4 regions of the Priestia sp. VA7 genome follow, and region 2 is predicted to be linked to each of the others. Evidence: riboswitches for the same ligand, from Rfam matches in the RefSeq annotation. Region 2 holds a riboswitch; each other region holds the start of a gene.

Region 1 (7,326 bases), on a different contig from region 2:
GTTTGTTCATCATAATTGCCCCTTCTTTATCTAATATAAATGTATGTATATTCTTCCAACAAACAGACCTAGTATATCATTCTACAAAAAAACGCTCAACCCTTTAATTTCACAAGAAAAACGGCTTGCCTTTACAGCGAGCCGTTTTTCTTCCTATTTAATGGATGCTTCTTGACATAAATTGGCTGCTTCTTTTTTGAGCTGTCTAGAGCCATAAAAGACATAGTAAATAATTGAAAGAAGGAAAATTCCAAGAATCACGTACATTAAAGGTAGAGAAACACCAAACAGCATTAAATTTGTTGTAAGAACACTGTATTTTATAATGCTGTATAAGCACAGAATCCCTAATACTAAGGCAACGCTTGGCACTACCGGGTAATTTACTTTAAAAGGACGAGACAGGTTAGGTTCTTTTTTGCGTAAAATAAAAAGAGAAACTAAACTGATGCAGTACATCATCATTGCTCCGAATACAGACAAGATAATAAGAGCATTGGCAAACGTGGCAGATCCAGCACAAATCACACCGATTGCTCCTGGAATCAACAAACCGCCGACAGGAACTCCTTTTTTATTCGTTTTGGCAAGAAATTTAGGAAAGTAACCATCTCGTGCAAGCGCGTAGGTTTGTCTTGAAAACCCCATGATGATTCCATTTAAACTAGCAATTAATCCGAATAATCCAATAATAGCAACAACCGTTGAAATGCCGTTTCCGTATACAGAAGACAGCGCCTGTGGAAGTGGATAATCAGCTAGCTTCCCGCTTCCTCCGCCAAGTCCTGCTGTTACAAATAGTGTAAACAACGTTGCGGTTGCTAGAGTAATAATCGCTCCAATAAATCCTTTAGGAATGTTTTTCTTAGGATTTTCCACTTCTTCCGCTGCCATTGCTCCTCCTTCTATTGCCAGATAAAACCAAACAGCGAATGGAATAGCTGCTAGTACCCCTGTTGGCCCGTTAATAAATGAATAATCATTAAAAATGTTCGATGTTTGTACATGAGGCAAACCAGCTACATAAAAAATAGATAAACCAATTAGTGCAACAATGGTAGCTGTAAGCTCAATCACCGCTACTTCTTTTACCCCGATTAAATTTAATAAAACAAAGAAAATAAAGGCACCTACCGTTGCATATACAGGGTTAACTGCTGGGATAAGAAAATGCAGGTATGCTCCTGTTGACACTGCAATAGCAGGAGGAGCAAAAATAAATTCAAGCAAGCAGGCAATTCCTGCGATATATCCCCCAAAAGGTCCAAGTGCTCTTCTTGCATAAGCTGAAGGTCCACCAGCTTGCGGGATAGATGTTGAAAGCTCTGCATAACTGAACATAAACGTTGTGTAAAACAAAGTTACAATTAAGGTTGCAATTGCAAGCCCAATAATCCCGCCTTGTTCAAACCCGTAATTCCACCCAAAGTATTGTCCTGAAATAACCATGCCCACTGAAATAGCCCATAAATGAATAGGTTTTAATTGTTTTTGTAACGCCATACGTTCTCCTCCTTTTGATGTTTAGACAATAAGATGTACACCGCTTGTTTGCTGCTTAATCATTTTGTCAATCATGGTACCGATATGTGCGGCTGCCTCAATAGGAGGCGTCCCTCTTTTATGAATATTAGAAATGACCATACGATCAGACTCTTTTTTGCCTTTACTAGGTTCATAGCACATGTAAGCACTCATTGATTCAGCACTGACCAGTCCAGGTCGCTCTCCAATCAATAGCACAAGTGCTTTTGGCTTTATGATCTCGCCAATTTCATCCATACACGCAACCCGTCCCCCTTTTACAAAAAATGAAGTCCCGATATGAAGTCCATATGATTGCAGGGAGTCAATTAAAGCTGGATACACGTCGCTTATGTTTTCTTCGATTGCCTTGGCACTCAGTCCATCTGAGACTACTACTTGTACATCAGGCTGCCGCACGCAGTTTTTAAAAATTTCTTTCTTAGCGTTATCTGCTAATAACCTTCCTTGATCCGGCCGTTTTAAATAATGTTCTTTTGACTCCACGCGTGTATTCACAGAGAAAAGGTTAAACTCGGATAAAATATCTTCTGCAACTACTCCATATACAGAGTCTACGGCTGCAGCATGATCCGTGCGAAAAGATAAAACGTCTTTTGTTAGCGGCCTTGTTCCTGTACGGCCGACACCTATGCGGGCAGGGGTAAATTGTTTAAGTGTTTCAAGCGGATCGCGATTTGACTTTGGTATCATAGTAAGCACCTTCCTTAAATCAAATTCATAAAAATAGTTGGGTCTCCGGCTCTAGATGTAAAGCGCCCGTTGTCCATAATACGCTGATCTTCAAGCCACTTTTGAAATAACGGCGTTGGGGTACGCCCTAACACATTACGTACCGTTGCAATGTCATGATAACTAAGAGACTGGTAGTTTAGCATGCAGTCATCAGCCATGGGCACTCCTATGACAAAGTTCACTCCAGCTGTTCCCAGAAGCATACTTAAATTATCCATATCATTTTGATCAGCATCCATATGGTTGGTGTAACATACGTCTACTCCCATAGGCAGGCCGTGCATTTTACCCATGAAATGATCTTCTAACCCAGCTCGTAGAACTTGTTTGCTGTTATATAAATATTCAGGTCCAATAAATCCAACAACCGTATTAACTAAGAAAGGTTTATAGTGACGGGCTAAGCCGTAGCATCTAGCTTCAAGCGTTACTTGATCAATATTATAGTGAGCTTCCGCTGACAGTTCAGAACCTTGTCCTGTTTCAAAATACCAGCGGTTTGGACCGTTTGCCGTTCCTTTTTCATGAATTAGCGCTGTCGCTTCATCAAGCATAGACAGTGAAATGCCAAATGAATCATTACCGGCTTCTGTGCCTGCTAAACTTTGAAAAATCAAGTCAGCAGATGCTCCTTTTTCAATTGCTCTCATCTGACTCGTCACATGTGATAACACACAGTTTTGAGTAGGGATTGCCCATTCATTGATTATATTTTTTGTTTCATTTAAAAGTGCGTAAATATTATCTGTTGTATCAATAACAGGGTTAATTCCGATAACCGCATCTCCAATTCCATAGCTTAACGCTTCGTATAAAGATGCTCTCATTCCCTTTAAGTTATCTGAAGGATGATTAGGCTGAGCTCTAGAAGCCAATACTCCTTTTTGGCCGATAGTCGTTTGACAAGTAGTTTGCACTTCTATCTTGGCAGCTCCTTGAATTAAATCTAAATTGGACATAATTTTAGTAGCTGCCGCAATCATTTCGCTGCTTAATCCTTTGCTAAGTCCAAGAAGGTCTTCTCCGCTATGCTGATCGGATAAAATGTATTCTCTTAAATCCCCTACTGTCCAATTTTTGATCATATCGTAAACAGATGAATCAATCTGACTTTCAATTAATGCCGAGACGTTGTCTTCATCTGCGCTGAGCAGCGGGTAGTTTCTGATATCAGCAAGTGTGATATCAGCTAGGACTTGCTTTGCTGCCATTCGTTCTTTCATTGACTCAGCGCTAACTCCTGCTAACTGATCTCCAGAACGCTCTTCGTTTGCTTTGGCCATGATTTCTTTTAAGCTATAAAATGAAAATGTTTCTCCTAATAATCGTGTAGTTTTAAACATCGTTTCCTCCTTGTATATTTAGTAGATTACGATGAAAAAGCGAGCGTTTTAACGGAAACGGAGATCGCTTCTCCAGCTACTGGTAACCCTAGATCGATGTAATCTCCGTGCGTAAAATCAATTTGATCTAAACAAATAATTTCTAATTCTTTCCTCTGTTTAGCTAGTGCTTGTCCTAAAGCTTTTGCAATATCTTGTTCGCATAGCACAACGAGGCACTTAGCTCCCTTAAAACAAGCAATAAATTCAGTGCTTATTACTTTTGCTAATTCTTGAAGCATCTTATAGCTGCAGTAAGGAAAATGAGATAAAGCAATAGCAGCGGGAGGATCTTCTGCACTGAAAATAGTTGAAGCCTGCATACATGACGCTCGAGCTCTTTCTTGAAACAGCTGCTGATTCCACGTCTCTTCTTGCTGAACGGGTATCTCTATAATCGGAATATTTTTCAGCGGCAGCCGCTTCGACCCAATATATACGGTTGATCCGCTAACCTCTGTATTTTGCATACCAGCACCAATTACAGTAGCGCGCGTTGTCTCAGCGGCTTGAGATACTTGGATGGATTGAAAATGATATGCTAGAAGCGGACCAACGTCTCCGTGTATGGCCACTTCTTTCACTGTTTTTGGCTTTTGCTTCTCCATCATTGCTCCTACTCCTCCTGAAACCATGATCGTTTCGGGGTGTATAGAAGATCTTGTATGAGGAGAAACGAGAAGCGTGGAATTTTGATTCAGCGCTTTTACATAATTCACGGTTTCTTCAGCTAGTAATTGACAGATAGACGAGAGCTTTTCAAATGTTGCTTTTTCACCTTCTCGCAGTATTAAAGAATTATTTTTCAAAAATTCAGTTAAATGAGACGAAACGTAGGTAACAAGACCGTCTTCATTTAGTCGAATTAATCTCCCGCCTACATGCAGTGTAAATGTTTCTATCACTTTTCCATTTTGACATAAAGCGATGTTAGCAGTGCCTCCTCCTACATCAATATTGGCAATTACTGCATTTGTTTCAGCAGAACGGTCTATTGCTCCTGATCCTTTTGCTGCTAATATTCCCTCTAAGTCAGCGCCGGCTGTTGCAACAACAAAATCCCCAGCATGTTCGGCTAGATAGTGAACGATACTTTCTGCATTTTGCTTTCTGGCCGTTTCTCCTGTGATGATCACAGCACCTGCCTCCACTTGATCTAATGAGATTCCTGCGTTCTTATACTCTTGTTCTAGTAGTACCGTTAATCTCTGAACATCGATTTCAACATCGTTTAGCATAGGGGTGGTATAGATAGAACTTGCATACGTTACGCGACGATCAATAATTTGACAGCCTGGCAGCGTAAACTGATTTTGTTGATTTGCTATTAACAGCTTGCTTACAATCAGCTTTGTTGTGCTTGTTCCGATATCTAAACCTATGCTCGTGATCCATTTCTGTAGCATGCTATCAATCCCTTATCTCGTTTGAATATGGTGATTATCATAAAACAGTTTTTTGAATATTTCACTAACTATGTTATCAAACCTGACACACTTTTGTGTAAACAAAGGTGACAAATGACAAAAAAGACTAAATCTTGGTAGATTTAGTCTTTTAGCTTATGATGAGTGTGATTTAGTTACAATCATTCTTGATGCGGATGGAATTAATAGTGAAAGAATGACTAAGCAGGCTATTAGTGATCCTACCATTGAAATCCCGTTCATTGAAAAAGAATACCATAGAGCGGACATGCCCTTTGGCGCATATGATCCCCAGAAAATAATACCCGCAATAAAGTGCCAGAAATACCGTGCGAAGCTGCCGATAATAAGGGATAAAACAATCAAAACAAAAGCTTTTGATCTGTTATTGTTAGCTAAATTTGTTTTAATAGATTGCGAAAAAATACCTCCAAAACCTATAAAAGCAAAAGCCACAATATATTCAATAAACGTTTGCAGCGCTGTTAAAATATAAGCCGTTCCTGTTGCCAATTGCAAAAGCCCCCATAATAGACCAGATAAAGCTCCGCCTTTTACTCCCCAGCGAAAGCACATAATAAAAATAGGCACCATGGAGAACGAAATACTTACAGCCGTTGCAATTTTAATTGAAGGCAAAAGATCAAGTAGAAGTGCCAATGCTGCAAAAATAGCTATTTCAATTTTAGCCTGTAAAGGTAATGCTTTATTCACGTTTCTCACTCCTGTTTTTGAATCATTCATATCAAACGGTTTACACAGGAGTAAGCAAATATAAGCTACTATTCCCACATTCCTACGCTAGCGTTAACTAACAGGTTCTAAGGGTCTGAACAATTTGTTCACTCTCAGCACGGCGGCTCCCCCTGTGGTACGTTTGGATATTTATGTAGTATAAAGACAACATTCATTATACCATATGTAACAAAATAGATTCGAGAGATTTCAAAGATGTTTCTATTTTCTGAATCTATTTTTTATAATGACAATCGTTTTAGTATTTGTTATACTTCTTTTATGTCAATTGAATATAAAAAACCCTCATCCTAATCGATGAGGTAGAGGTCGCAGTTTTTAATAGTAAAGTAACGGAAATGCAGAGAACATTGAGGATGTTGCTTGAAAGGAAAAATTGCCGAAGTTTAGATCACTTCTCGGTTGATTTAAGCTGGGGCTGTCTCCGAACAGGAACAGAACTGTCACATCATGCGAGTGATGTGAAGAGCTATCTTCACGGAAGGTTGACGCGGTTTTCAGATTTAAAAGCCCGCACATATACTGCGGGCTTTTTTTATGTTATCCCGTCTCTTTCCGTACATTCGAAAGGAGTATTTATCTATGCAAGAGCAACAAGAATTAAAACGTGGGTTGAAATCTCGCCACTTAACGATGATTTCATTAGGAGGAGCCATCGGAACCGGCTTATTCCTAGCAAGTGGTGGAGCAATTCACACAGCAGGACCTGGGGGAGCGCTTTTAGCTTACGCTATCATTGGCGTCATGGTTTACTTTTTGATGACCAGCCTAGCGGAGCTCGCAGCTTATATGCCTGAAGCTGGTTCGTTTAGTACGTATGCGTCTCGTTTTGTAGATCCATCCTTTGGTTTCGCTCTCGGATGGAACTATTGGTACAACTGGGCTATTACAATTGCAGCTGAATTATCCGCTGGAGCCCTTATTATGAAATTTTGGTTCCCAAACTCTTCTTCTATTTTATGGAGTGCCCTGTTTTTATTAATTATGTTTGGGCTTAACTACCTTTCTGTAAAAGGATTTGGTGAATCTGAATTTTGGTTTTCGTTAATTAAAGTAGTAACGGTTATCATCTTTTTAGTTATTGGCATTATGATGATTTTTGGTATCTTTAACAATGAAGCACCAGGGTTTAAAAACTTCACGCTTGGTGATGGACCCATTCACGGTGGATTCTTTACTGTCTTAGGTATTTTTATGGCTGCTGGTTTTTCATTTCAAGGAACAGAGTTGCTTGGAGTCGCAGCTGGAGAAAGTGAAGATCCGGAAAAAACGGTTCCTCGCGCAGTTAAACAAGTCTTCTGGCGCATCTTGTTATTTTATATTTTAGCTATTTTTGTTATTGGGATGCTTATTCCATACACAGCCGATTCATTAGCAAGTGATGATGTGCGAGTAAGTCCATTTACTTTAATATTCGAACGAGCAGGTCTGGCGTTTGCAGCATCAGCTATCAATGCCGTTATTTTAACAGCCGTTTTATC
Region 2 (7,326 bases):
ACTTATTTACAGAAAGTGAAGATGTGCAAAACGTGATAACGGAGCGCCTTTCATTTGGAGGAGGCTGTATAAACGATACGCTTATGCATATCGCTACGCCATATTTGCCGTTTGGCGGAGTGGGAGAAAGCGGCACGGGTCAATATCATGGAAAAGACAGCTTTCAGACATTCACTCATTTTAAAAGCATGCTGTCTCAAACAACCAAGTTTGATTTGTCATTCCGCTATCCTTCGGAAAAACAAAGCTTGAAAATGATTAAAAAACTATTGAAATAAAAGAGCCTCCTGATAGGAGGCTTTTTCGTTATTTTGAAAGTAAAAGCTGAGAAAGCGGCCATTTTTCTTGGGTATATGCCATTTCCCAAAATAAATACTCCAGTTCACAGCTTTTGATGAAGTGATCTTTCATACGGTTACGTTCTTCTTCAGTCGCTTGTTCGGCGAGTTCATCAAGCTTGTTACAAAACCATTGTGTTGTGCCATTCATTTCTTCATTATTATAAAACTGAATCCATTCATAAAAAGGATGAGAAGGAGATGGATTTACTTGTTCTGTAATGCGCTGGCCAATTTCAACGTACGTCCATGGACATGGAAGAAGCACTGCAATGATTTCTGCTAAGCTGCCTGTATGCGCAACACTTGTCATATGGTTAATGTAGTGGCTGGCCGTCGGTGAAAGCGTCTCAGTGTGAAGGTCTTCATAACGTACGCCTGCTACTTCACAAAAATTATTGTGAGGGTGTACTTCACTATGTAATACCGTAGAAATGCCGGCATTAAAGGCTTCCATTTCGGTACGCGTGCGGCATTTTGTTAAAGCAGCGCCGTAAATGCGAACAAATGCTGTTAAGTATTCGTAATCTTGAGAAACGTAGTGAATAAGCGCTTCTTTTGGCACGTTTCCTTCAGCAATTCCTTTAATAAAAGGATGGTTAAAAATGGCTTCGTAAATATAGTTTGCTTCTTGTCTTAATTGAGATGAAAATGACATCAAAATCCTCCTTTAATATGAGGAAGTCACAAACAAGCACATAAAGGAAATAAAAAACACTCCGTTTATAAACGGAGTGGCAAAGGACAGTAAAAAACTGAACATTGCCACTTTCCTACGCTGGTATGAGCCAGATCAGGTTCAAAGGGATCAAGAAAACTTGTCTCAGCCGGTGGCACCCCTAGTGGACTTCCTATTAATCTACGTTTAACTTACCATATATTCTGAAAAATAGAAAGCGTTATGGGGAATTGTGTGCTAACAACTTTTCTTTCTTAAAGAGGAACTTTCTTAAAGCTATTTTTAATCATTTTTGTTTAAAAATGCATATTTTTAGGGAAGAAGAGGTATTAATGAAGGGAAGAGCCGTTTTCGTCTCCGAAACACTCCCATATAAATAGAAGAAAGGAGAGAACAAAATGGCGAAATTTCGTTTGTATGCTGTATTAAATACAGTAGGCTTGGCTATTACACTACTTGTGAATTATTTAGCAAATGCCATTCCAATAGGAGGCAAAACAACGGGAGAAGCTTCTGCGCAAGTTCCTACGTTGTTTACACCAGCGGGTTATGCCTTTGCTATCTGGGGCGTTATTTATTTATTATTAACCATTTGGGTTATACGCCAATTTTTTGCAAGAGAAGATCAAAAGGAAATATATGCACGTATCGGCATTTGGTTTTTTCTAAACTGTTTGTTAAATAGTGCGTGGATCTTTATTTTCCAAAACGATTACTATAAGTTATCTCTTTTAGTTATGCTCTTTATTCTAGGCACATTAATGATTGTGTATTCCACTATTCAGCATTCTCGAATGACGACATGGTTTATGCGTCTGCCGATTTCGCTTTATCTTGGATGGATTTCTGTTGCGACTATTGTCAATGTGTTTGTCGTATTTCAAGCAAATGGAATACAGCACTTGATTGGCTTAAACGAGTTAGCATGGACGATTATTATGCTGCTGGTAGGAGCTGTGCTGGGCATTATGTTTACATTAAAAAACCGAGACGCTGTTTATCCGCTTGTTTTTATTTGGGCTTATATTGCCATTGCAGTGAAGCAAAGTGGAAATCAGCCAATTGTCATTACTGTCATCATTTCAGTTGTTTTATTAGCAATTGCCATCATTGTGGGATTGATTAAACGCTATAGACGTTTTTAAAAAGAAGCTCTAGCTTTTGTAAGCTAGAGCTTTTTATGATGCTCTTTTGATTGTAAAAAAGCAGCTGTAAAAGCAATTAAGCTAATTAAAATACCAAAAGGAACAACAATTGGTACGAATGATAAAATAAATGTCATAAGTGTAACCTCCATGTTGCATCGGTGCATAATGAAAAATTCAACTTTTTTAAATTGAAGTTCCGCTACTATAGTATGCTAGGCTTTATGTTTGGAGCCTATATGTTTAGAAATAAACGAAAAAGGCAAAATACGTTACATATAGGTTATATAGGAGGAGTTAAAATGGAAACATATTTAGTTGCTTACACAGATAAAGATGATATGGAATATAAACAAGTGACATGCGAGAGCTATGAAGATGCAGAGCGTACGGTTCTTCGTTTAGAGAGAGAAGGGCATATGCATATTGAAGAAATATCAAATCAAGAAGCCTATCGCGGAGACGAATCATCGTACAGAGAATGATTTTTGAATAGAAACATCAAACTTAAAATGAAGAAGCAGCTGCTTCTTCATTTTTTCTATTCTATATAGATATCGTTTTATAGAAAAAAGTAAAACGGGAATGATTTTCTTCTGCATTTATGGTACAGTACTAATCAGGTGAGTTTTGAGTTTAGAAGAGGAGAGAGTAACATTATATGAGTAAAGGAAATCAGTGGTCTTCACGCCTCGGTTTTATTTTAGCATCTGCTGGGGCAGCAATTGGTCTAGGAGCGATATGGAAGTTTCCATACGTAACGGGAACCAGTGGCGGTGGAGCGTTTTTTGCGTTGTTTATTTTATTTACGATTTTTATTGGATTGCCGCTTCTGTTGGCAGAATTTATCATTGGAAGACATACGGGGAAAGAAGCGATTAGTGCTTATAAGGCAATTGCTCCAAAATCCGCTTGGGTATGGATTGGCAGGCTGGGAGTACTAAGCTGTGTCGTTTTGCTTTCCTTTTACAGCGTCGTTGGCGGCTGGGTGATTTTATATACGATTATGAGCGTAACCGGTATGCTAAGCGGAAAAGAGTACGGCCCGTTGTTCAATGCCGTCATTAGCCAACCTTATGTAGTATTAGGTGCACAGGCGCTGTTTTTATTAATTACAGTGTTTGTTATTTCAAAAGGCGTACAAAAAGGAATAGAGCGTGCTAATAAATACATGATGCCGCTGTTATTTATCTGTTTTATCATTATCGTGGTGCGTTCTTTAACATTAGACGGAGCAATGGACGGAGTAAAGTTCTTTTTGAAACCGGATTTTTCAGCCATTACAGGGGCATCTGTTCTCTATGCGCTCGGTCAGTCGTTTTTCTCGCTTTGCGTGGGATTATCCTGCATGGTGACATATAGCTCTTATTTAGGGAAAAAAGTAAGCTTGACACGTTCAGCTGGTACTATTGCTCTTTTGAACTTGTTTGTTTCGCTGCTGGCGGGCTTGGCTATTTTTCCAGCCGTTTTTTCATTTGGATTAAAGCCAACTGAAGGACCTGGACTTTTGTTTGTGGTCTTGCCAACAGTATTTGAGAAAATGCCGTTTGGTACCCTCTTTTTAGCACTGTTTTTAATTTTATTTCTATTTGCTACGCTTACGTCTGCTTTTTCACTGCTGGAAATTATCGTAGCTGCTTTAACCAAAGACGATCAGACAAAACGAACTCGCTACGCTTCTTTATCAGGGATTCTTGTGTTTGTGGTAGGTATCCCATCAGCGCTTTCGTTTGGTGTACTAAAACATGTCTCACTTTTTGGCAGAAGTATATTTGACGTAGCTGACTTTTTTGTGAGCAACTTAATGCTGCCTCTGGGAAGTTTAGCCATTGCGATTTTTGTGACATTTAAAATGAAAAAAGAAGCCGTGTATGAAGAGTTTATTTCAGGAAGTACAAAAGGCGCTAAATTATTCAACGCATGGTTCTTTCTAGTTAAATACGTATTGCCTATTATTATTATAGCTGTTCTATTAAGCTTACTTGTTGCATATTAAAAAAAGCACTCATCTGAGTGCTTTTTTTGTTTATTTTGCAAAAACGTGATTTCCGATTGTAATCGTAACCTGTTTTTGACGAAGCCATTGGTCGCTTGTTTTATCTGGATTAAAGAAGAATAACGAACCTTTTCCTTGGCCTCTAAAAGCTAGTGCTTCATTTACAGCTTTTTTTGCTTCAGCATCCGCTGCTTTATTAATTTCACCGTTTTGTACAGGTGTAAACTGTGTACCTTGATAAATCACATCATGAATAGAATTTGGGAAAGAATCGCTATCCACGCGGTTTAAGACAACTGTTGCTACAGCCACTTTGCCAGCGTAAGGTTCGCCTTTTGCTTCAGCTTGTACAAGGCGAGCTAACAATTCTTTATCACTTTCGCTAATAGAGTTAGGGATTGTTAGTGTTTCATTTGCATTAATAGAGTCGGTAGATTTGTGATTCGCTTCTTTTAACTGTTCAACCGTAACTCCGTATTCAGCGCCAATCTTGTAAAGAGTCTCTCCAGCTTTTACGCGATGGGTTGTTTCAGCGGCATTTGCCACGTGACTCATGCCGAACATAGGAACCGCTAGTGCTCCAATAATTGCTAGTTTCTTAAACATAAAGTAAGTACCTCCTGAAATCCTTTTGAACGCCCCTTTTTTCACGGATCGGTGCGTGCTGTGCACCGAACTTTATATGTACGTTTCAAAGATTAACAGGTGTCAATACATCTTGTCACTGCTTAAAACATACCAATCTAGGAAGAAATTATAATAGTTAACAGATAATTTGAAAAATACGTTGACTGATAATAAAGGAGTGAATTATAATGAACGAGTAAATAGTTAACCGTTTAACTGGAGAGATTTTATGGGAGAAAAGATAACGATTCGTGATGTAGCGAAGCATGCAGGAGTGTCCGCAGCTTCAGTATCTTACGTCTTAAACGGAATTAACAAAGTATCCGATGAAACAAAAGAGCGAATTTTAACAGCGGTAAAAGAATTAAACTACGAACCAAATTTAACCGCCGTTAGCCTTTCGAAACAAAAGTCAAATATGATTGGCGTTATGTTCCCGCTTACAGATGATTCACTTTCTACTATATTTAAAGATAACCATTATTACAGTGAAATGATTAGTGGAATTGAATATGTAATCCGTAAGCATGGTTATGATCTAGTCATATCTGGAGCGAGTAGCCCGGCTGATTGCCTAAAATGGATTCGAACGAGAAATATTGATGGTCTTCTGTTTTTAGGAGCCTTCCCGCATCGATTGTATGAGAAAATGAAAGCGTTATCGAATCCGATTGTGCTAGTAGATACATATGAAAGGTACGAACGTGATTATCATCATATTTCTGTAGACGATGAGTATGGAGGATATCTAGCTACAACCCATTTAGTGAATTTGGGGCACAAAGAAATTGCCTTTGTTGCTCATCACCTCGTCAATAGTCCAGTGGATAAAAAGAGGTATATAGGCTACGAGAAAGCATTAAAAGAAGCGGGCATTACGCCATCAAAGACGTTTGTTTTTGAAGTGAACGAAAGTTCGTTTGATAACGGTTACAATTTAGGGAACAAGCTGCTGAAAGATCACAAGGATATTCGGGCGGTTTTTGCATCCTCTGATACGCTGGCGCTTGGAATTATGAAAGCACTGCAAGAAAAGGGGAAAAAAATTCCGCAGGACTACTCAATCGTAGGGTTTGATGACATAACGTTTAGTAGCTATGCATCTCCCAGTCTAACAACCATTCGTCAAGATGTATTTAACAAAGGAGTCGTCGCCGCGACGTCGGTTATTCAAGCAATTGAACACCGTTTCAGCACGCTGCAGCATGTGAAATTATCGGTTGAACTTATTATTCGAGATTCAACTGCTAAGCGCGGGTGAACCGCAGTAAGTTAACCGGTTAACCAAAGTTTAGCCTTTATAAAAAAAGGGGATATAAGTTAGCATTCACAAAAAAAGGGGATATGAAAATGATTAATGTTACAGTATGGAATGAAAATCGTCATGAACAGAAAAATCCGGTTGTAAGAGAAATTTACCCTGAAGGCATTCACGGTGCCATTGCTTCTTTTTTAGAAGAAGGAGGGTTTCGTACACACACCGCAACATTAGACGAAGTAGAACACGGGTTGACTGAAGAAGTATTAAATCAAACGGATGTTTTAGTATGGTGGGGTCATTTAGCACATGACGAAGTGAAAGATGACATCGTTGAGAAAGTAAAGCAGCGCGTGCTAGACGGTATGGGGCTTATTGTCTTACACTCAGGTCATTTTTCTAAAATTTTCAAAACGTTAATGGGCACAAGCTGCGACTTAAAATGGCGTGAAGCAGATGAAAAAGAGCGCTTGTGGGTAGTAGAACCGAGCCATCCGATTGTGGAAGGTATTGGTGAATTTATCGAGCTTGAGCGCGAAGAAATGTATGGAGAGCACTTTGATATTCCAGCACCTGATGAACTAATTTTCACGAGCTGGTTTGAAGGCGGAGAAATTTTCAGAAGCGGCTGCACGTACAAACGCGGAAACGGAAAAGTATTTTATTTCAGACCTGGACATGAAACATATCCAACATACCATAACAAAGACATTCAGCGTGTCATTATGAATGCTATTAAATGGGCGAAGCCAGCGGAGAGAAAACGTCCTGTTTACGGCAATGCGCAACCGCTTGAATCAATCGCTGTTAAAAACTAATTAATAATGCTTAAGCAAAGGGGATAGGAAAGATGGCAAAAGTAAAAATTGGCGTTATTGGGTGCGGAAGCATTGCGCAACACCGTCACTTACCAGAATATAAGATGAATGAACAAGTAGAATTAGTAGCCGTTTGCGATATAAACACAGAACGTGCAAACAGCGTAGCACAGCAGTACGGTGTAAAAGCTTACACAAACTACGAAGAACTTTTAGCAAGCGGTACAGTGGAAGCAGTGAGCGTATGTACGCCCAATTATCTTCATGCGCCTATTTCGGTTGCAGCGTTAAACAGCGGAGTTCATGTCCTGTGTGAAAAGCCGATGGCAACATCAGAAGAAGAAGCGAAAGCAATGATTGAAGCAGCAAAAACAAACGGTAAAAAACTAATGATCGGACATAATCAGCGCTTTGTAGCTTCTCATCAAAAAGCTCGTGAACTTATTGAAAAAGGGGAAATCGGTA
Region 3 (7,326 bases), on a different contig from region 2:
TTACTTTTCGGCATCACTTTTTCTAAATGATAAAAACTCCTTTCCCCGCCTTTAGGATAAAAAACTCTTTCCTTCTCATAATAAAAAAGAATAGAGTCCTTAGTCACTGTTGAAAGGAGAACACGATGATAAAACTTGTGTTGATTCGGCACGGACAAAGCGCGTGGAATCTTGAAAATAAATTTACAGGCTGGACGGATGTAGATCTTTCTAAAAATGGATTGCAAGAAGCGCGAGAAGCTGGAAAAGTACTAAAGAAAAACGAATATACTTTTGATATTGCTTATACTTCTGTTTTAAAACGATCCATTCGCACTCTATGGATTGTCTTACATCAAATGGACTTCATGTGGATTCCCGTGTATAAATCTTGGAGGCTGAATGAACGGCACTACGGGGCTCTTCAAGGTTTGAACAAAGAAGAAACCGCAAAAAAATTTGGAGAAGAGCAAGTGCATTTGTGGAGAAGGTCGATGAACGAACGCCCTCCTGCTTTAGAGACAACAGATATTCGCTATGAAGCTTCCAACCCTAAGTATAAGGAATTAGCTAAGGGACAATTTCCTGTAACGGAAAACTTAGCCGATACAGAAAAGCGGGTTCTAGAATACTGGGACGAAACTATTGCTCCTTCTATTAAAGCTGGCAAAAAGGTTATTATTTCCGCTCACGGTAATACGATTAGGGCTCTGATGCAGCACTTGGATAACATTTCGCCTGATGGCATTGCGAACTTGAATATTCCTACAAGCGTGCCGCTTGTTTATGAGCTTGATGATAATTTAAAGCCCCTTAGACATTATTATTTAGGCATCGATGGAGAGATTCCTACCCATATTCCTTCTTCATAAAAAACGTGCCTAGATTGTAGGCACGTTTTTTTATATGTTTGAACGAAAGTATTTTCCATACGCCCAGTGATTAGTAGGACCGTGTCCGGAACCAATTTCAAGCGTGTGCTTAATCGCATAGTGAACAAAATCCGAGGCAGTTTGAACTGCTTCAACCACGCTTTTGCCTTTCGCTAGTTCAGCTGTGACGCAAGCAGCAAACGTGCATCCCGTTCCATGTGTATGCTTTGTATTCATCTTTTCATGTGTGATTTCAACGTACTTATGACCATCATACACTATATCAATCATATCTTGATGAGATTGATCATGTCCGCCTTTAATTACCACGTGCTTTACACCTAGCTCATGAATCTGTTTTGCCGCTTCTTTTCGGTCTTCGATCGTGTGAATTTCTTTACCCGTGATGACTTCCGCCTCCGGTATGTTCGGCGTAATGACTTCACAAAGAGGCAATAATTCTTTTAGAGCTTGTACGGCTTCTCTTTGAAGAAGAGACTGACCGCCTTTTGCAATCATAACGGGATCAACTACAACATTTTGCAGTCCGTACTGTTTGATTTTACGAGCCACTGCGTAAATAATATCAGCACTGAACAACATACCTGTCTTCACTGCATTAGGAAATAAGTCAGTGGCAATTGAATCTAACTGCGTTTCAACTGCTTCTACTTCTAAAGGATAAACTCCTTGAACGCCAACTGTATTTTGTGCGGTCACAGCTGTAATAACAGACATGCCAAAAACGTCACGCTCTTGAAATGTTTTTAAATCTGCTTGAATACCTGCTCCTCCACCGCTGTCTGATCCAGCAATGGTTAATGCTTTTGGTACTGTCATGCTTGAAACCTCCATCTCTTTCTTACCCAATATACCGATGATAAAGTGACTTTGCTTCTACTATATCGTTTGTTCCATGGACAAAGACGCGCCCATCTTGAAACATAACTAAACGGTAATCATCTACATAAAAAGAAAGCAGATACGGATTCTGTTCAATTTTATATCCTTTTTCTTTTAATCGTTCACCTAAAGACTGCAGCGGCTGCTTGGCTGATTTGCCCGGACGGATTTGTACCGTGTTTCTTCCGCATAACACAGCTGTTTTCGTTTGATTTTCATATTGTAAAAAGGGATACGTTTGTTCACTGCCGCATGAGCGGCAAGCAGATTTGCGAAACACGTTCACATTGATGCTCGTATACTCATTTTTCCATACGTCAAACGAAACAAGTTCCCTCCTGAGCGCATTCCAGTCTCCGACTAATATTTTTAACACTTCTGTTACTTGATGAGCGACTACCATTTGGACAGCAGGACTAATAATCCCCACTGTATCACATGTTAACCCTCCAAGCGGTACAGATTCAAGCAAACAGGATAAACATGGTGTTTCACTTGGTATGATAGTATAACTAATTCCATAACTTCCTACACATGCTCCGTAAATCCAAGGAATATCATATTTTTGTGATAAATCATTCATTACAAGGCGTGTGTCAAAATTATCGGTTGCATCAATCATAACATCTACCCCCTCAACAAGCTGTTCTAAAACTTGAGGGGTACCGTCTGCTACGTGCGCTTCTACTTTTACATCGTGATTAATATCGTGAAGCCGTTTTTTAGCGGCAATTGCTTTTGGAATTCTTTTATCAGCATCTTTTTCACTATACAATTGCTGCCGCTGAAGGTTGCTCCACTCTACATAGTCCCGGTCAATGAGCGTTATTTTCTTTACCCCCGCTCGCGCAAGTGCCTCCGCGTTCCCTGTTCCAAGAGCACCTGCTCCTACAATCAGAACATGCTTTTCTTGAATTTGCTGCTGTCCGCCTTTTCCAATAGGTTGAAACAATTCTTGGCGGGAATAACGATTAATCAACCGATACTCATCCCTTCTGTTGGACTGCTTGCCGTTGCATATTGTTTCTTTTCAATACGTCCTGCTTCAAATGCTGCTCGTCCTGCTTCAATCGCTAGCTTCATAGCACGAGCCATTTTCACAGGATCTTTTGCTCCTGAAACAGCTGTATTTAATAACACACCATCTGCTCCTAGCTCCATAGCTTGAGCTGCGTCTGAAGCCGTTCCAATACCTGCATCTACAATTACTGGAACAGTTGATTGTTCAATGATAAAACGCATGTTCAACGGATTAATAATACCTTGACCTGAACCGATAGGCGAAGCTCCTGGCATAATGGCATGTACGCCTAACTCCTCTAAACGACGTGCAAGTAAAACATCATCTGATGTGTAAGGTAAAACGGTAAAGCCCTCTTTTAACAGTTCTTCACTGGCTTTTAATGTTTCAACTGGATCAGGAAGCAGCGTTTTATCACATCCAATTACTTCTACTTTTACCATGTCACAAAGTCCAGAAGCCTTTGCTAATTTAGCAATACGTACGGCCTCTTCTGCATTTTTTGCTCCAGCAGTGTTAGGCAAAAGAGTGAAACGCTTCACATCAAGCGCTTCTAATAAATTAGGTTGATTTTGATCAAAAATATCCATTCGTCTCACAGCAAATGTTAAAACTTCTGTTTCTGACTCTTCTACCGCTTGACGCTGAGTCGTAAAGTCCGGAAATTTCCCTGTCCCTAATAATAAACGTGAATTAAATGTATATTGTCCAATTTTTAACATACTCTTCATCCTCCTCCGACAAATGAAACAACTTCTAATATATCGCCATCTTTTAAGCATGCATCGCTATGTTCTTCTTTTTGCAAAATGTTCTTGTTTAGCTCAACAATTACCACTCGTTCATGCAGGTTCTGAGCCTGCAACAAGTGCTCGACCGTTTCAATTTCATCTCCAAAAGTAACGGTCTTACCATTAATGATTAGATTCAATGAACTCCCTCCATTACTCTTGTTAGCTGAAATGATGTAAAAAACGAATGATTCGGCTTTTTCCCTAACAAAGCATCAGCCATAATTTTTCCAGTTGCAGCACTTAATAAAATACCGTTTCGGTAGTGGCCAAACGCCATGTGTAGATTCGCTATTTCAGGATGCTCTCCTAAATAAGGCCAGCCATCATTTGTTTGCGGACGAAGACCAGCCCATGCTTTTTCAAATGTGGCTTCTTTAATAGCTGGCAGAAGCGCCGAAGCTTTATTCAGCAAAAATTGAATACCTTGTGCAGAAACCGTCTTGGTAAAGTCATGCTGTAACTTAGTTGCCCCGATTACGATTCTTCCACCAGTCTTAGGCACTAAGTAAAAACCTTCATCTAAAAAAATCGTTTTAGAAAGCAGCGGCTTATGACTTCGAAGAGCAATACACTCCCCTTTTACGGGAAACACGTGACCTAAATGTTCAGAAGAAATAAAGCGTTTAGCCCATGAGCCTGCTGCGATAACTACTTTTTCTCCATAAAAAGAGCCTTTGGACGTCTGTACACCTTTTACTGTTTCACTTTCCATAATAAGAGAATGAACGTCACAGTATTCGAATACATCTGCTCCGTGATACAAGGCTCCATGAGCAAGAGCTTGCGTTAACTTAGCCGGAGCTAGCTGGCCGTCTCCCGGTATTGTAATGGCTCCGTATATGTCTGGAGAGAGCCCGGGTTCTAACAAACGCGCTTCTTTTACATCGATCCATCTTACATGTTCATCCCACCCGTGGTGCTGAGCGGCTTTTTTCTTTAATACGTGTGCATCTTCTTCTGTTACAGCAACTTTTAATAAGCCTTTTTGAATGAGCTCTACGTCGATGGCCGTTTTTTCTTTTAGTTCCTTCACCAGTTCAGGAAACATGCTTCTGCTCTTAATAGCAAGGTCTAAAAGAGGACCTTCTTCATCAATTTCAGCTTGAGCACCTAAAATACCAGCGGCTGCACTTGAAGCTTCACAACCAATTTGATTGCGTTCAAGAATAGCTACTGACGCTCCTTGTTTTGACAAATGATAAGCGATAGAAGAGCTGATTATACCTCCTCCGATTAACAGTACATCATAATGCTGCTTCATTTTCTCCACCTCCAGATGTCCATATATGAGAATATTGTTTAATCGCTTTGAGGGGATCTTGCGCAAGCATGACACCAGACATCACAGCTATACCGTGTGCTCCTGTTTGAAGCACCTCTTTGGCATTTACAGGTGTAATTCCTCCAATGGCAATAACCGGTATCTGCACAGCATCTACTACTTCTTTTAGTGCTGCTACCCCTCGACTTTTTAATCCTTTTTTTGAATGTGTTGAATAAATATGTCCGTATAGAATGTAGTGAGCACCATCTTTTTCAGCTTCTAAAGCCTCTTCCACAGAGTGAACTGATTTTCCGACAATAAGAGAAGGAAATGCGTCTATAACAATCGAAACGTCTAAACTATGATAAGCAAGCTGTACGCCTTTTACTTTTAAAGCATGCGCTACATCAACTCGGTCATTCACAATAATTTTAGAGCGACAAAATGGCAAGCTTTCTAGTAAACATTGAATCTGCTTTGCCGTTTTCTCTTTTTCTCTAATATGAACGGCGCCCGTAAAAGGCGCGATAGCCGTTAAAACTTTTTGAAGCTCTTCGATTGGCTGCTTATCTGTTGTAATGACATGAAATTTAGGAATATCCACATGATCGAAACCTTTCCATTCAGAATAAAGAGAAATTTCAATCACCTCATCTTGTGTAGAGGGCTTTATTACATACAAAAAACCACTCTACAACGTAGAGTGGTTAGCATGCATCGTTATGTAAACATGATCGCCACTTCCCTACGCTGGTCCAAACCAGATCAGGTTCAAAGGGTCCGAAATACATTCGTCTCAGCTTCAAAAAGCTCCCCTAGTGATTGCTATTTATTGATTTTGTTTTCGCACTTAAAATTATAACACAACTAGATGTAAATACAATATCTCTTTATGCTCTTACGGCTCTCTTCCTTTTATAGATGTATCTTTTATGCTTCTTTACTAAGTAAGAGGTCCGGCGCACCGCATCATTCTGCTTTTTATATGATTAGTAATCGGTATAGTCGTCAAATTCTTCCTTGTCTTTTTCCTTTTTCCGATCCCATATAAACAGCAGGAGTAACATAATAAAAGTTAGAATATAAAAACCGTAAAAAATAAATGCCGCCACAACATTTATAAATAAAAATAAAAAACCGATGATCTGACCTGCAACAGCTACAATCAACAAAATGTATTTCCAAACTTCTGCTTTTCTATCCATTCTCTACTTCTCCGTCTTTTTGTTTTTCCCTACTAGAAACGTTCTCTTTACTTAAATAAAAACGTTCCTGCCAGTAAACCGACTGTAAATAAACCAACTGTTCCAAATGCTGAAATCCCCACGTACGCCAGCATTTTCCGATAAGATTTTTCTCGAATTAACTGTACGGTTTCCACACTGAACGTTGAAAAAGTGGTAAAGGCACCAAAAAACCCAATGCCAATCATTAAAAATATTGAATCATCATAAGCATGACTCGGAACCTTTCCATAATAACTACCGTAAAAAAGACCAAGCCCAAACGCACCGAGCAAGTTTACAAACAGCATTGATACTGGAAAAAGAGGGTTTGAAACTGTTTTTGTAACTTTTAAACCCAAAAGATAACGGCATATTCCTCCAGCTGCCCCGCCAAGTGCCAAGCTCACTATGCTCATTTACTTCACCTCATGTACTTTCACTAAATTTTTCCCTGCCGCTTCACCGCATAGATAGCCTGCTAAAGCAAGAAGGATTCCACCTACTAAAGAGACCATTACATAAATGGCTCCCCAAAATAAATGGCGCTGAGTGAGAAAAATGACGTCTCCTGCAAACGTTGAATACGTTGTAAAACCGCCGCATACGCCAACTCCTAGTCCAAGCTTTATCCATTCTTTTGGCTTTTTCCACACAAAAAATCCTGTTAATAGGCCTAGTATGAAGCTTCCTAATAGGTTTTCAATTACCGTTCCTATTGGGTAGCCCGCATATAATAAGGAAAGATTCAGCAAATAACGTGCATATGTACCAGCGATAGCACCAAAGGCAATTGAGATTAAGTTTATGGCTTTCATCATATCGCTCCGTTTCATAAATTCTTCTTTAAGTGTACCATAAGGAATTTATTTCTACCTTAACATTTAACTATATGTTTATTGCACCAAAAGTCATGAAAAAATGAAAGAGAAAATCGTCGCATGAAACTTCCTTTTTACTCCTCAAATCTCCCTTAAAAATCCACTTAATCCAAATTTTAAAATCTTTCTGTATCCTTATGACAAACCGTGTATAGAAGGTATATTTCCCTTATTTTAAGTCACATTAATTGTATAAGTTTTTTTTGTTGACTTTTGCTGTGTTCTTGTTTAGTATCACAGAGTATCATTTCCTATCAGAATACTAGGGGGTTTAGAAAATGAAGAAATTTGCTGCACTTTTGTCGCTACTATTAGCTTTCACAGTTGTGCTTGCCGCATGCGGTTCTAGCTCAAAAAATGAAGCAAACAATGGAGACAATAAATCTTCA
Region 4 (7,326 bases), on a different contig from region 2:
AAAACCTGGCCAAAGAGCAATACATTGAAACAGTCCTATACCCAGTGCTTGTCCATAAGACATTTGGTCCACCGTCTCTACACGCGGACGTTTAGGTCCAAACAAATCTGCTAGAATCATTAATACAGCTCCGACTACTAAGCCAATTAGTACCGTATTTAAAGAAAACAAATGTTCATCAATGTAATCATCAAACAAAAGTCCTAACACTCCTGCAGGTAACAGTCCAACAATTACCTGCATTAAATTCAAGCGATTTGTCGGTCCAATTGGAGCAGCTGGCTTTTTTCCCAATCCTAATAAATTAATGAAACGATCTTTAAAAATAACTACTACTGCTAAGATCGAACCTAGCTGAATAACAATTTTAAATGTATTAGCTACTGGAGATGAAAATAATTCTTTGGAATTTAACCACAGGTCATCCACAATAATCATATGCCCAGTTGACGAAACAGGAGCAAACTCTGTTAAACCTTCTACAATCCCTAAAATGATTGCTACAATAATTTCCCACATAAAGCTATGTACCTTGCCTTTCTTTCAAATTAATAAGCTTATCGCTTCGTTTTACATGCTCAACTATTTTCCTATTTTGACACTTGCTTTTTTATCATAATTGTTAAAACTATGAAATACAATGTGTATTTGCAAAAAGATAAGAATCTTTAATAATTCGTAATAAAAACCTTACATGCTATAATCAAAAAACACGATATCAGCTTTTATTTATTTTAGAAAGCAGTCACTATGTTCGGTATAAATTCCGGTCCCTTAGCTAAAAATGAATCATCTAGACTATTTTTCTTTAGTATAAAAAATGACTAAATCATTATGTTTTTTCCATCCCCTTTACTGTCATCTATCATTTTAATCAACTAGTGCTTGCTTATACGACATATCCCCTAAGTAATTTGAAACTTTTTTCTCTCTTTTCTCGTATATAGTAGTATCTTTTTTAGGAGGCTTTTTACTATGAATGGAAATGTACGTACAATGAAATGGGTCACTGCTGGGTATGAAGCCTTGCTGGGAATTCCTTTAATTGGCGCGGGGATTGTTATGGGCTTTAGTTATACTCCTCTTTTTATTGGATTTATTCTTCATGCTATCACGCTCATTTTAGCTAATAGACGAGGGTTATCTGCGTATGGAAACATACTAGGGATTGTTACTTCACTGATTGCTTGGATTCCATTTTTAGGGTTTATCATGCATATTATTACAGCTATTGTGATTGCAATCGATGCTGCTAGACAACGCTAATTGTCTAGCTTTTTTTATTTAAGGGTTGATTTTTTACTGAATGATGGTAAACTTAAGCCGTAAATTGAATAATTTGAATGTTATTTCTACTAGGGGTGTCTGATAGCTCAGACTGAGAGAAGAGTGCAATAAAACTCTTTAACCCTTTGAACCTGATTTGGGTTATACCAGCGGAGGGAAGTAGTCTTGAAAAGAATAGTATATGTTTATTCTTTTTTCGCCTATTCCATCGGGTTCTGTCTATCACAGAACCCGATTTTTTTATGGTTCGGTATAGCTACACTTTATGCGAAACCGGAGGAATATGTAATGTCAAAACAAAATGTATCAGTTTCTATGAAAAAGCCTTTTCCAAACAGTCACAAAGTATATGTCCAAGGATCTAGAGAAGACCTTAAAGTGCCTATGCGTGAAATTCATCAGTCTCCTACTACAGGATCTTTTGGGGAAGAAGAAAATAGTCCCGTACGTGTATACGACACGAGCGGTGTTTATACAGATCCCTGTTATGAAATTAATTTACAAAAAGGATTACCGGCTCTGCGTGAAAAGTGGATTGCAGAACGAAACGATGTAGAAACATATCAAGGCCGTACGGTTCAGCCACAGGATAACGGGTATTATGATGGTGATCCAAGAGATCAGTATGAGCGCTTTATCACTAATCGTTTACCTTTGCGCGCGAAAAAAAATCAAAATGTAACGCAAATGCACTATGCAAAAAAAGGAATCATCACGCCCGAAATGGAATTTATCGCTATTCGTGAACAGATGGATCCTGAAGTCGTGCGTGAAGAAGTAGCAAGAGGACGTGCGATTATCCCTAATAATATCAATCACCCTGAGAGCGAACCGATGATTATCGGCCGCAAATTCCATGTGAAAATCAATGCTAATATCGGAAATTCAGCTATTCGTTCAGCTATTGAAGATGAAGTAGAAAAAATGACATGGGCAACGCGTTGGGGAGCCGATACAATTATGGATTTATCAACAGGAAAGGATATCCACACAACGCGCGAATGGATTATCCGCAACTCGCCTGTTCCTGTAGGGACCGTTCCTATTTACCAAGCGCTTGAAAAAGTAAAAGGTGTAGCAGAAGATCTAACGTGGGAAGCATATCGCGATACATTAATTGAACAAGCAGAGCAAGGTGTTGATTACTTTACTATTCACGCAGGTGTACTTTTACGCTATATTCCTCTAACAGCGAAACGTACGACAGGTATTGTTTCACGCGGAGGATCCATCTTGGCGCAGTGGTGTTTAGCTCATCATGAAGAGAACTTTTTATATACTCGCTTTGAAGAAATCTGTGAAATCTGTAAAGCATACGATATTTCTATTTCGCTTGGCGATGGGCTACGTCCTGGTTCCATTGCAGATGCTAATGATGAGGCACAGTTCGGTGAATTAGAAACGCTTGGTGAATTAACTAAAATTGCTTGGAAACACGATGTTCAAGTTATGATTGAAGGCCCTGGACATGTCCCTATGCACCTCATCAAAGAAAACGTAGATAAACAAATGGAAATATGCCAAGAAGCTCCCTTCTATACTCTTGGACCGCTTACAACCGACATCGCTCCAGGCTATGACCATATTACATCAGGTATCGGGGCTGCAATGATTGGCTGGTTTGGGACAGCTATGCTTTGCTACGTAACGCCAAAAGAACATTTAGGTCTGCCAAATAAAGAAGACGTTCGAGAAGGCGTTATCACCTATAAAATTGCTGCGCATGCCGCTGACCTAGCAAAAGGCCATCCAGGAGCACAAAAACGCGATAACGCGCTGTCTAAAGCAAGATTTGAATTTAGATGGAATGATCAATTTAACCTGTCACTAGATCCAGAGCGCGCAAAAGAATATCACGATGAAACACTTCCCGCTGAAGGTGCTAAAACAGCCCATTTCTGTTCAATGTGTGGACCTAAATTCTGTTCGATGCGTATTTCTCAAGATATTCGTAACATGGCTCAAGAAAATGAAAAAGATGTAAACGAAGTAAGAAAAGAAGGAATGAAAGAAAAAGCTAAAGAGTTTGTTAACAGTGGTTCAAATATCTATCAATAATGAAGTAGAACAGCTTAAAGAACAAATTAAGCAGCTTGAAAGAAAGTTATTATTTGTTCAGCAAAATTGTCAGCACATTATCGTTGAATCCTCACATTCTTCCGTAAGACGCTGCATTAAGTGTTTCTATCAGCAAGAAGCAAAAGCTGAGCCAGAAATATTTTAGTTGAAGAAAAATCCGAACGATTCATCGTTCGGATCTTTTCATTGTGATGGTAAACGTAGACTTCATATCTGTAGCTGCTTTCTAGCTATTGATTCAGTTATGTCTCCATCTCTTTATCTTTTTTTGAAACGTGCTTTCAGCACGTTCTTGACCCAATATAGTATTTTAATAATAACCCAGCCTATAAATGTACCTAGCGTATTCAAAAAGATATCATCAATATCAAATACTCGTTCCGTTAGCTTGTACTGTAAAATTTCAATCAGAAAACTGATTAAGAAACCTGTCGTAAACACTTGAATAAAACCGTCAAACCACTTCATAAACAAAGGGATAAACATTCCAAGCGGCGCAAACATCACGATATTCCCCAGTATATTTGTCAGAGTGAGCATTATATTCCCGCTGTCCCACATCAGACGGATCGTGCTAAATAAATCCAAGTTCATTGCTTTTCCGTAAACATGTTCGTTTTCCCGTATGAGAGTAGCATAAATGACCACTGCCGTATACGCAATAAATAGAATGAACATGACTTTTTTAACGATTGACCTGATGCTTACATTCACTTCAACATCACCTTCTTTGACTCCCAAAACCATTTATTATTATCTATATGTACCCGTCCACTGCTTTCATTCGTAGTGAATGCATTTACATGCTTTTTTATCCTATCACATCAATAAATAAATACAATTCCCTTTATACAATTTTATTAAACTTGATTCTTTATAAATAAAAATCCTCATTATTTTATGCTACTCATTTCATTAATTTCTACATATATAAATAATAAGAAGCAGCGAGTAACACTTCGCTGCTTCTTATTTAATCTGGATAATAAGGATTCAAATGGATTAATACTTCCTGAATATTATCATGTTTTTTCATAAGTGTTGCTTTGATTTCTCGTCCTAAATCATGACCTTCCTTAATTGTTTTAAAGTGGTCAATTGAAATACGTACATCCACTAATATGTAATGGCCATGTTCTCTTGCTCGAACGCGATCAATCCGCTTCACATCTTCAAATTCATAAATGCTTTCTTCAAGTTCTTTCAGTAGCTCTTCATCAATATTGCCTTCCATTAAGATTTGAAAAGACTCTCCCATCATTTGTCTGGCAATGTTAAAAATTAAATAAGCAACAAATATACTTGCTATTTTATCTCCGTATAACAGCAGTTGAACATCCATTTTATCACCAATAATCGATAATAAAACACCAATTGCCGCTGCAATAGAAGCAACAATATCTGCTTTATGATCAAAAGCAATTGCCTCAATTGCCTTACTGTGGTGCTGCTTCGCTACGTTTAAAGAATAACGGTACAACAATACCTTTGCTATGTATGAAATAACAGCAATCCACATGGCTAAAATATTTGGAGATTCAACCGGATGGAATAAACCAACGACTCCTTCAAATACCACATAAAATGATACAAGCAATAAAATAATTCCTACGATTCCTGAGACAATCACTTCTGCTTTTCCATGTCCATATGGATGGTCATCATCTGCTGGTTTATTTGCTACTCGTATAACCAATAAGACAATAATAGAGGCAAATACGTCCGCTGCAGAGTGAATACCATCAGCAAATACAGCATCACTATTTCCAATCCATCCTACTATTACTTTTCCTAGCGTAAGAGCAATATTGCTCCATACGCTAATCCATGCTACTTTTTTCGCAATGGACTCCCTTATACTGTTGTTCATTTCCACACCTCGACTTACTTCTTGAAAAATCAGCTTTTTTATCTTATCACTGCTCATTCAAGTGGGTCTAGAGCAATCTATTTTCGCTTAGCTATATATGTTTCAGTACCGCAAAATTACTGATAACCCACAACATGCTCCTTATTATTTCTCCGCCAACTTCTTACGGTCTGTTGCCATTGGAGGTTCTTCCATCCAACCTTGCTCAATCATAATCCGAATTCCATCTTTTCCGTACTTTCCTATACGTCCAATTAGCTGAGAAAATTCTACTGCTACATCCGAACGGAACGACATAGACAAGCCAGCACCGCAGTTATCAATAGCGATCGTCACCGCTGCGGAAGTATGATACATCATCAGTTTATCTGAAAACGGTGAAATCGTTGAGTTGGTTACATACGCATCAAGCAGACGCGGACTTGGTAAATCAGCTTCAGACAGTAACTCGGTAAAGTGCTTGATTTGCTTACTCGCAAGCTTGACTCCATCAAAAAAATAAGAGCGTAATTTTTGTGTGGTGGCTACTTGACTAAAGGCCAGCATCAGCGTTTTACCTAATACATTTGTATTAACAATTTCTTGAATAGCCGTAATCTCCAAAGAAGTTAGAGGATGCATTTGAGAGAAAAGTGGTGATATAAACGTTTTCTGGTCCACAAAATTCACTTTTACAGGATAAGGAATAAACGGAGGTCTCATCAGCATGCTTTTTCTTAAAATAACGTGGTTAGAACTCTCTAAAAGACTGTCGCTCTCTTTTACACATCGAGACAGGTGATCATAAATATCTTGCCTTCTCACTGCGCTTAGGGCTCTGGCATATTTCTTCATACCTCCAATTGCCATTTCATTTACATAAATAGCCATAAAAATTTCATCAAATAAAGCAGGAACTCCTTTGTTCCCATCTTGTTCCCCAAAACCTACTTGTATTGGAATTTTTTCCGAACTGAATAATTCCGTCAATTCGTCTACATGAGTTTGTGAAATCTGATGGGCTTTTTTTAAGAGCTCCTTAATCTCGGCATCTTTTACAACAGATAGAAAATACCCAAGAACACATACATACAGCGTATCGCCTAAATATTGCGCCCATAAGTAACCTAATTCAGCTGCGTTCAACCGCTGATTTTGTTGATGTTTTTGCATTTCGCTCTTTATATTTTCGTTCATTCACTTATTCTCCTTTTGGATAAAGTCGTACTTTTACTATCTCCAAAGAAGCGCTGAATAAACCGCATAAAAAAGACCTAGATAACAAGTCTAGGCCTTTTAGGTTACGCATATTTCTGGTCTTCTGTTTCTTTTCTAAAAAAGCTTTTCATCGCGTGAAAAACGTCTGATTTTTGTTTTAAAATAAAGTGTCTAAAACTTTCGTCTTGAATATTTTTGTAAGCAGACATTAAAGTGGAATGTCGATTGTACTGATTCACTTCCCCATATCCAAACATATTTGACACTTTCATTAATTCATTTACTAACTTTACACACCTTGCGTTATCTGAAGTTAAGTTATCGCCATCTGAAAAATGGAACGGGTAAATATTATAGCGGCTCGGATCATACTTTTGGTTAATTAATTCAAGCGCTTTTCGATAAGCAGATGAACAGATGGTTCCTCCGCTTTCTCCTTTGGAGAAAAAGTCTTCTTCTGATACTACTTTTGCCTCTGTATGATGCGCAATAAATTCAATTTCCACTGTTTCATATTTCGTACGTAAAAAGCGTGTCATCCAAAAGAAAAAGCTTCGTGCCATATACTTTTCCCATATGCCCATCGAACCGCTCGTATCCATCATAGCTAAGACGACTGCTTTCGATTCCGGCTTTATAACTTCATTCCACGTTTTGAATTTTAAATCTTCCGGATAAATAGGATGAAAAGCAGCCTTTCCTGTCATTGCGTTTCGCTTATAAGCGCTCATCATCGTTCGTTTTTTATCAATATTCCCCATCAAACCTGTACGTCGTATATCATTAAATTCAATGTGTTCCACAACAATTTGATCAGATTCTTTTCGCTGAAGATTAGGCAGTTCTAATTGAGCAAATAAAGCCTCTTGAAGCTCCATAAGAGACACTTCTGC

What was found. A riboswitch is a leader RNA that binds a small molecule or an ion and turns the genes downstream of it on or off. The one in region 2 is predicted to bind thiamine pyrophosphate.
Region 1: it holds a riboswitch for thiamine pyrophosphate, as region 2 does, so the genes downstream of both, thiT (energy-coupled thiamine transporter ThiT) here and tenA (thiaminase II) in region 2, are expected to answer to the same signal.
Region 3: it holds a riboswitch for thiamine pyrophosphate, as region 2 does, so the genes downstream of both, AC0C45_RS25185 (thiamine phosphate synthase) here and tenA (thiaminase II) in region 2, are expected to answer to the same signal.
Region 4: it holds a riboswitch for thiamine pyrophosphate, as region 2 does, so the genes downstream of both, thiC (phosphomethylpyrimidine synthase ThiC) here and tenA (thiaminase II) in region 2, are expected to answer to the same signal.

Annotation. Positions count from the first base shown of each region.
Region 1 is NZ_JBVQPN010000003.1:910,775-918,100, reverse strand. It holds gene AC0C45_RS17540 (TcaA NTF2-like domain-containing protein) at 1-13, opposite strand, end outside; gene eat (ethanolamine permease) at 154-1,503, opposite strand; gene eutC (ethanolamine ammonia-lyase subunit EutC) at 1,525-2,238, opposite strand; gene AC0C45_RS17525 (ethanolamine ammonia-lyase subunit EutB) at 2,253-3,623, opposite strand; gene AC0C45_RS17520 (ethanolamine ammonia-lyase reactivating factor EutA) at 3,650-5,068, opposite strand; gene thiT (energy-coupled thiamine transporter ThiT) at 5,225-5,833, opposite strand; TPP riboswitch at 5,866-5,966, opposite strand; lysine riboswitch at 6,141-6,325, shown strand; gene AC0C45_RS17510 (amino acid permease) at 6,428-7,326, shown strand, end outside.
Region 2 is NZ_JBVQPN010000004.1:444,136-451,461, forward strand. It holds gene AC0C45_RS20085 (aldehyde dehydrogenase) at 1-278, shown strand, start outside; gene tenA (thiaminase II) at 307-996, opposite strand; TPP riboswitch at 1,092-1,189, opposite strand; gene AC0C45_RS20095 (TspO/MBR family protein) at 1,416-2,162, shown strand; gene AC0C45_RS20100 (hypothetical protein) at 2,465-2,647, shown strand; gene AC0C45_RS20105 (sodium-dependent transporter) at 2,824-4,158, shown strand; gene AC0C45_RS20110 (cell wall hydrolase) at 4,189-4,764, opposite strand; gene AC0C45_RS20115 (LacI family DNA-binding transcriptional regulator) at 5,015-6,046, shown strand; gene AC0C45_RS20120 (ThuA domain-containing protein) at 6,136-6,861, shown strand; gene AC0C45_RS20125 (Gfo/Idh/MocA family protein) at 6,894-7,326, shown strand, end outside.
Region 3 is NZ_JBVQPN010000007.1:71,514-78,839, reverse strand. It holds gene gpmA (2,3-diphosphoglycerate-dependent phosphoglycerate mutase) at 126-851, shown strand; gene thiD (bifunctional hydroxymethylpyrimidine kinase/phosphomethylpyrimidine kinase) at 882-1,691, opposite strand; gene AC0C45_RS25205 (thiazole biosynthesis adenylyltransferase ThiF) at 1,714-2,733, opposite strand; gene AC0C45_RS25200 (thiazole synthase) at 2,730-3,497, opposite strand; gene thiS (sulfur carrier protein ThiS) at 3,503-3,706, opposite strand; gene thiO (glycine oxidase ThiO) at 3,703-4,830, opposite strand; gene AC0C45_RS25185 (thiamine phosphate synthase) at 4,814-5,437, opposite strand; TPP riboswitch at 5,559-5,660, opposite strand; gene AC0C45_RS25180 (hypothetical protein) at 5,823-6,038, opposite strand; gene crcB (fluoride efflux transporter CrcB) at 6,086-6,475, opposite strand; gene AC0C45_RS25170 (fluoride efflux transporter FluC) at 6,476-6,892, opposite strand; gene AC0C45_RS25165 (amino acid ABC transporter substrate-binding protein) at 7,216-7,326, shown strand, end outside.
Region 4 is NZ_JBVQPN010000014.1:21,244-28,569, forward strand. It holds gene AC0C45_RS27850 (undecaprenyl-diphosphate phosphatase) at 1-519, opposite strand, end outside; gene AC0C45_RS27855 (hypothetical protein) at 976-1,266, shown strand; TPP riboswitch at 1,348-1,462, shown strand; gene thiC (phosphomethylpyrimidine synthase ThiC) at 1,576-3,345, shown strand; gene AC0C45_RS27865 (hypothetical protein) at 3,323-3,511, shown strand; gene AC0C45_RS27870 (VanZ family protein) at 3,625-4,080, opposite strand; gene AC0C45_RS27875 (cation diffusion facilitator family transporter) at 4,340-5,236, opposite strand; gene AC0C45_RS27880 (DUF3231 family protein) at 5,381-6,412, opposite strand; gene yhbH (sporulation protein YhbH) at 6,517-7,326, opposite strand, start outside.